Regions from separate parts of the Streptomyces sp. BBFR2 genome, predicted to be linked through region 1. Evidence: riboswitches for the same ligand, from Rfam matches in the RefSeq annotation. Region 1 holds a riboswitch; the other holds the start of a gene.
What was found. Region 1 has a riboswitch for cobalamin ahead of ACGH2B_RS22545 (cobalamin biosynthesis protein). Riboswitches for the same ligand answer to the same signal wherever they lie in the genome.
Positions count from the first base shown of each region.

Region 2: it holds a riboswitch for cobalamin, as region 1 does, so the genes downstream of both, cobN (cobaltochelatase subunit CobN) here and ACGH2B_RS22545 (cobalamin biosynthesis protein) in region 1, are expected to answer to the same signal.

Region 1 is NZ_CP172415.1:5,544,294-5,547,854, forward strand. It holds gene ACGH2B_RS22540 (cobyric acid synthase) at 1-328, opposite strand, end outside; gene ACGH2B_RS22545 (cobalamin biosynthesis protein) at 325-1,323, opposite strand; cobalamin riboswitch at 1,444-1,597, opposite strand; gene ACGH2B_RS22550 (hypothetical protein) at 1,779-2,012, opposite strand; gene ACGH2B_RS22555 (anion permease) at 2,038-3,285, opposite strand.
Region 2 is NZ_CP172415.1:3,585,306-3,588,866, forward strand. It holds gene cobG (precorrin-3B synthase) at 1-762, opposite strand, end outside; cobalamin riboswitch at 1,713-1,833, shown strand; gene cobN (cobaltochelatase subunit CobN) at 1,871-3,561, shown strand, end outside.

The sequences.
Region 1 (3,561 bases):
CGGGGCGCCCGAAGTACCCCCGCGCGCTCATCTCGCCGACCGGTTTGCCCAGCAGCACCACCTGGCTGCTGCGGTCCCCGCCGGGCTTGAGCAGCACCGGGTTCATCAGCGCCGACGGCTCCACCCGGGCGGCCGCCGCCTGCATCGCCTGCGCCCGGCCGATCTCCGCGCCGTCCCGCGTCACGAACGAGTTCAGCGACATGTTCTGCGCCTTGAACGGCGCGACGTCCACGCCCTGCCGCACCAGCCAGCGGCAGATCCCCGCCGTCACCACGCTCTTGCCCGCGTCGGAGGTCGTCCCCGCGATCAGCAGTCCGCCGCCCGTCACCGCACCCCGCCCTTCCGCCGGGCGAGGGCCGGACGCACCGCGCCCGCCAGCAGCCGCCCGGCCACCGTCACCGTCAACGCCCCCACGCTCACCCGCCGCGAGAGCCGCACCGCCCGCGCGATGTCCTGTGTCGCCACCGCACGGCCCCCGCCGTTCAGCCGCGGCCGGTGCTCGACACGCCCGCCGTACGCCAGCGTCCCGCCGAGCCGTACGCCCAGCGCGCCCGCGAACGAGGCTTCCACCGGGCCCGCGTTGGGGCTCGGATGCGCGCCGCCGTCCCGCCGCCAGGCCCGCAGCGCGCCGCGCCGGTCCGGGGCGGCGAGCACGGTGAGCGCGGCGGTCAGCCGGGAGCCGGGCCACCCGGCGACGTCGTCCAGCCGCGCCGACGCCCAGCCGAACCGGCGGTGGCGCGGCGACTTGTGACCCACCATCGCGTCGAGGGTGTTCACCGCCCGGAACGCCACCAGCCCCGGGACACCGCCGACGGCGCCCCACACCAGCGCGCCCACCACCGCGTCCGAGGTGTTCTCCGCGACCGACTCGACGACCGCCCGCGCCATCTGCGCCTCGTCCAGCGCCTGCGGATCCCGGCCGCACAGATGCGGCAGCCGCCGCCGTGCCCGGTCGAGGTCCCCGGCGGCCAGCGCGTCGCCGACGGCCCGCGCCTCCCGGCCCAGTGAGGTACCGCCCAGCACCGACCAGACGGTGGCGGCGGTCAGCGCGGTGACGGCGGCGGTCCGTACGGGGGAGGGGGCGGGCGCGGTCCCGCGTACCGCGCGGGTCAGCAGCGTGGCGCCGGCGGTCGCGCCGCCCGCGCAGAGCAGGGTATGGACGGCGCCGGCACCGCGGTGGTCGCGCCAGAGCCGGGCCTCGACGGCCGCCGCACCGCGCCCGAAGGCGGCCACCGGATGGCCGCGCCGCGGGTCGGCGGCGAGCAGATCACCGAGAAAGCCCAGGACCGCACCGCACGCGTAGCCGGCGTGTTCGGCACGCATCGGATCAGACCGCCGTCACGCCTCGGAGGGACTGCGGCAGGGAGGATCTGGCAGGGCGGCCGGGCATGGCGGTATGTCCTCACTCAGGGTCCGCGCCCTGGTTCGACGTGACGGCGACAGGAGTCTCCTGGCTTCCCGGATCGGCGCGTCCCCCGGCCTTCCAGTCCTGGCGTGCGCCCGTCGGGCGTGCACGGGGCGGACCGTGACCTTCGTCGGAGGTGCGCTCCCCGGTGACAGTGGCGGGACCGCGCCGGATTCACACCGGACTTCCTCTGCTGTCGCCGATTGGCGTGGGAAGTCCACCACGCCCCGCCAACCCCGTCAACTCACCCGTGACCTGCGACGCCGTGGTATCGCGGGCCATGTGGCAGAGGCCACAGGACCGGCACGACGCACGGCGCCCGGCCACCGCTCAGGTGCGGTGACCGGGCGCCGGGTACGCCGTGCCGGACGGGTCAGGCGGCGACGATCAGATAGATGCCGTACGCCACCGCCGCCGCGCAGACCGCGTAGGCGGCGAGGCCGCCGATCCGCGCGCCGGCGCCCGGGGCACCCGCCGTGGCGGGCGCGCCCTCGGTCCGGGTACGGGCCGTGCCGACGATGCCGACCGTGAACAGGCCCACGATCCCGACCGTCACCACCAGGGTGACGCCGAAGACCTGGCCGAGAGCTGCCCAGTCGATGCTCATGCTGCGGTTCCTCAGATTCGGGCGGTCAGCCGGCGGCTGTCGCGGTCTTGGCGCGCGGGGCGCTCGCGGCGGGGGCGGACTCCTCGCCCTCGACGGGGTTCAGCGACCCGGCCGGGGGAGGGGAGACCGTCTGGAGGGCCGCGGTGACCACACCGGGCGGCTCCGTGAACTCGGTCTCGTTGACGTTGTTGTGGTCGATGGGCTTGCGGCGGGACGCGGCCCAGATGGCGCCGCAGATGCCGAGCGCGAGGATCGCGACGGCCGTGACGCCCCAGTCACCCTGGTCGGCCAGGAGCGCGGCACCGGCGGACACCAGGCCCGCGGCCGGCAGCGTCAGGCACCAGGCGACGACCATCCGTACCGCCGTCGACCAGCGCACCACACCGCCCTTGCGGCCCAGACCCGAACCCATCACCGAACCCGAGCAGACCTGGGTGGTGGAGAGCGCGAAGCCGAGGTGCGAGGAGGCCAGGATGGTGGCCGCGGCGCCGGTCTGGGCGGCGAAGCCCTGCGGCGGCTGGATGTCGGTGATGCCCTTGCCCATGGTGCGGATGATCCGCCAGCCGCCCAGGTACGTCCCCAGGGCGATGGCCATACCGGCCGAGGCGATGACCCACAGCGGCGGGTCGGAGTGCGGGGCGACCACACCGCCGGTGATCAGCGCGAGGGTGATGACACCCATCGTCTTCTGCGCGTCGTTGGTGCCGTGCGCCAGCGAGACCAGCGCCGCCGAGGCGATCTGCCCGGCGCGGTAGCCCTTGGCCGTCTCCTGCTCGTCGCGGCCCCGGGCCAGCCGGTACGTCAGCCGGGTCGCGGCCATCGACGCGATACCGGCGACCACCGGGGCGGCCACGGCCGGGATCAGGACCTTCATCACCACGGCGCCGCCGTGCACACCGCCGGTGCCCACGGACACCAACGTGGCGCCGATCAGACCGCCGAACAGGGCGTGGGAGGAGCTGGAGGGAAGGCCGGCGAGCCAGGTGAGGAGATTCCAGACGATCGCGCCGACCAGACCGGCGAAGATCACTTCAGGTCTGATACCGGCGCTTTCGTCGATGATCCCGCCGGAGATGGTCTTGGCGACCTCCACGGACAGGAACGCGCCGACGAGGTTGAGGACCGCCGACATCGCCACCGCGATCTTGGGCTGCAGCGCGCCGGTGGAGATGGTGGTGGCCATGGCGTTGGCCGTGTCGTGGAAGCCGTTCGTAAAGTCGAACACCAAGGCCGTGACGATCACGATCCCGATGAGAAGCGTGATGTGTTCCATTCACCCAGGCAATCAGTTCGATGGTCAGTGACGCCGGAAACGTACGAAGGGTGGGTGAACGGGAGATGAACGTGGCCGGGCCCGGTAATGACGCCGTCGCAGTGTTCGGAAGGAGGTATCTCACACGTCACTTGCACCCCATCTGTATGTGGCTCGAATGAGCTGCCGCTCGGCCCGAATATGGCTTGTTCCGCCGCCCGTGAACAGCATCCGAACGACCCCGTCGCAATCCGTCACCCCGCTGGTGGACGCCCCGCCCCCTCGCCCCGCCCCGCG
Region 2 (3,561 bases), 2.0 Mb from region 1:
CGGAAGATCCCGGACCCGCCAGGCGCCGCTGCCGCTCGCGTCGGCGGCGTCGAGGAAGACCCGGGCGGCGGCGAGCGCGGCACGGGCGGCGTCGGCGCCCGCGACCCGCAGCGCCGCCGGGGCGCCACCGGTACCGTCGGGGGAGCCGAGGAAGAGGAGAGCGGAAGGGGCGGCCCCGGGAGCGCCCCCCGGCCCCGCGTCGGCCGCGCCCGCCGCTCCCCCCGCGCCTGCCGCGTCTTCCGCGTCTTCTGCGATCAAGGTCACATCTCCGCCGAGGCCCGTCACGTCGCCCCGGCCGTCGTCCAGGACGAAGAGGAACCGGCCCGAAAGCCGCGCCGTCCACTCCTGCGCGCAGAGCATTCCGTCCAGCTCACGGGCCCAGCGCCGCACGTCGGCGGGGGTGCGGCCGTCGAGTCCGGCGAGCGGCGAGGCGACGATGTTGCGGACGCGTTCATGGCGTACGGAGGGCAGCAGACCGGCGTCGGCCAGCAGCGCGGCCAGGTCGCCGCCGCAGCCGTCGCCGAGGCCGCGCAGCTCCACGTTGCCGCGCGAGGTGAGGGAGAGCCCGCCGTCCCCGAAGCGGTCCGCCGCGTCCGCCAACGCGGTCGCCTGACGCTCCGTCAATTCCCCGGCGGGTACCCGTACCCGGGCCAGCGCACCGTCCGCCGCCGTGTGCAGCCGCAGCGCTCCCGGGCAGGCGTCACCGCGCTCACGCAGCGGCGGCTGGGCCCCGGAGGGCCGGTTCGAGGGGGAGGGCGGCATGGCCGCGAGCATACCGACGCCCCCCGAAGGCCGACGGCGCCCCGGGGCCCGCCCCGCCCACCGGCCCGGACACCCACCACCTCGCACGCGCCCCGTCCGGGATGCCCGTACGGGGCCCGGACCCGCATCCCGCAGCGGCCACCCGCCCTCTACGGGGAACGGCCCGCGTCCCGTAGGGGCCGCGCGCAGCCCTGTACCTCCGGAGCCACGCCCCCGGACGGGGAACCCGCGCTTCGGACCGGGCCCGCACCCCGTAAGTCCGAGGGCCCCGCCCCCGAGGGCCCGCCCCCGGTGAGGCCACCCGAGGATGCCCGCCCCGCCCGCCGCACGGCCCTGGCCGCCGCCCCACCGGAGCCGAACCCGCGCCCCGGGCCGCCCCGCACCCCGTACGCGCGGGGCCCCGCACCCCGTACGGCCGCCCGCAAGGGGCTCCGCACCTCGGGCCGGCCCCGCACTCCACCCCGGGCCGGCCCCGCACCCCGTAAGGCCACCCCGCAGGACCCACGCCCCGCACCCCGTACGGACTCCGCCCCGCACCCCGTACAGGCCCGAGCCCCCGCCCATCCAGCCGCCCCTCCCCGCAGGGGCACCCCGTAAGGCCACCCCGCAGGGCCCACGCCCCGCACCCCTTAGGGACTCGGCCCCGCACCCCGTACGGGCTCGGCCCCGCACACCCCGTACGGGCCCGACCCCCCCGCCCATCCAGCCGCCCCTCCCCGCAGGGGCACCCCGTAAGGCATCCGTGCGCCCGACCCGTAAGGCCATCCCGCCCGGGCCGCCCCATAGGGACATCCCGTAAGGGCAACCCACGATGGATCGCGCCGCGCCCCCAAGGCGCCCCCTGACCTCGTGCGTCGATCCGAAGGCCCGCTCCCGTGGCGGCGGGGCAGCCCTTACCATTCACTCCGGTGGGTCAGCCGGCCCGCCGACGCCGGCGACGGCGACGAGGGCTTTTCCCGACGCGGGGCGGCCCTCAGGGAGGAAGCCCGGTGAGAGTCCGGCGCGGTCCCGCCACTGTGAGCCCGGCAGCCGCCGGGTGAGTCAGGAACTCCCGCCGTCCAACGAACCACCCGGGGCGCGGATACCCCGAGGAAGGCTCTGCGCTCGCATGCTTCTGCTGCTGTCGACCTCCGACACCGATCTCCTCAGCGCCCGCGCCGCCGACGGCCCCGTGCCGTTCCGGCTCGCCAACCCGGCCCGGCTCGACCTCGCCGAACTCCCCGCGCTGCTCGACGGCGCCGACCTCGTCGTGGTCCGTCTCCTCGGCGGTATCCGCGCCTGGGAGGAGGGCCTGAACCTCCTCCTCGCCGAGGACCAGCACCGCCCCGTCGTCGTCCTCACCGGCGAACAGGCCCCGGACGCCCAGTTGATGGAGGCGTCCACCGTCCCCGTCGGCATCGCCGCCGAGGCGCACGCCTACCTCGCGCACGGCGGGCCGGAGAACCTCGGCCGCCTCGCCCGCTTCCTCTCCGACACCGTTCTGCTGACCGGCCACGGCTTCGAACCGCCGCAGCCCGCCCCGTCCTGGGGCGAACTGGCCCGGCCCGCCGCCCGTACGGACATCGACGGCCCGCTCATCCCGGTGCTCTACTACCGCGCCCACCACATGAGCGGCAACACCGGCTTCGTCGACGCGCTCTGCACCAAGATCGAGGAGGCCGGCGGCCGGCCGCTGCCGCTCTTCGTCGCCTCGCTGCGCGCGCCCGAACCGGAGCTGATCGAGGCGCTGCGCCCGGCCGACGCCATCATCACCACCGTCCTCGCGGCGGGCGGCACCAAGCCCGCCGAGGCGTCCGCCGGCGGCGACGACGAGTCCTGGGACGCGGGCGCGCTCGCCGCCCTCGACGTGCCGATCCTCCAGGCGCTCTGCCTGACCGGGAACCGCGCCGCCTGGGAGGAGAACGACGAGGGTCTCTCCCCGCTGGACGCCGCCACCCAGATCGCCGTCCCCGAGTTCGACGGCCGCCTGATCACCGTCCCGTTCTCCTTCAAGGAGATCGACGAGGACGGTCTGCCGACGTACGCCGCCGACCCCGAGCGCGCCGCCCGCGTCGCCGGGATCGCCGTCCGCCACGCCAAGCTCCGCCACATCCCGGCGCCGGAGAAGAAGCTGGCGCTGGTCCTCTCCGCGTACCCCACCAAGCACTCCCGCATCGGCAACGCCGTCGGCCTCGACACCCCCGCCTCCGCCGTCGCCCTCCTGCGCCGCCTGCGCGAGGAGGGTTACGACTTCGGCGACGAGGAAGTCCCCGGTCTCGCCTCCGGCGACGGCGACGAGCTGATCTACGCCCTCATCGAGGCGGGCGGCCACGACCAGGAGTGGCTGACCGAGGAACAGCTCGCCAAGAACCCGGTCCGCATCCCCGCCGCCGACTACAAGCGCTGGTACGCCACGCTGCCGCAGGAGCTGCGCGACGCCGTCGAGCGGCACTGGGGCCCGCCGCCCGGCGAGATGTTCCTCGACCGCAGCCACGTGGACGAGCCGGGCCGCGACCCGGAGGGCGATATCGTCCTCGCCGCCCTGCGCCGCGGCAATCTGCTGATCCTCATCCAGCCGCCGCGCGGCTTCGGCGAGAACCCGATCGCGATCTACCACGACCCCGATCTGCCGCCGTCCCACCACTACCTCGCCGCCTACCGCTGGATCGCCGCCTCCGCCGACGACGGCGGCTTCGGCGCCGACGCCATGGTCCACCTCGGCAAGCACGGCAACCTGGAGTGGCTGCCCGGCAAGAACGCGGGCCTCTCCGCCGCCTGCGGCCCCGACGCCGCCCTCGGCGACCTCCCCCTCGTCTACCC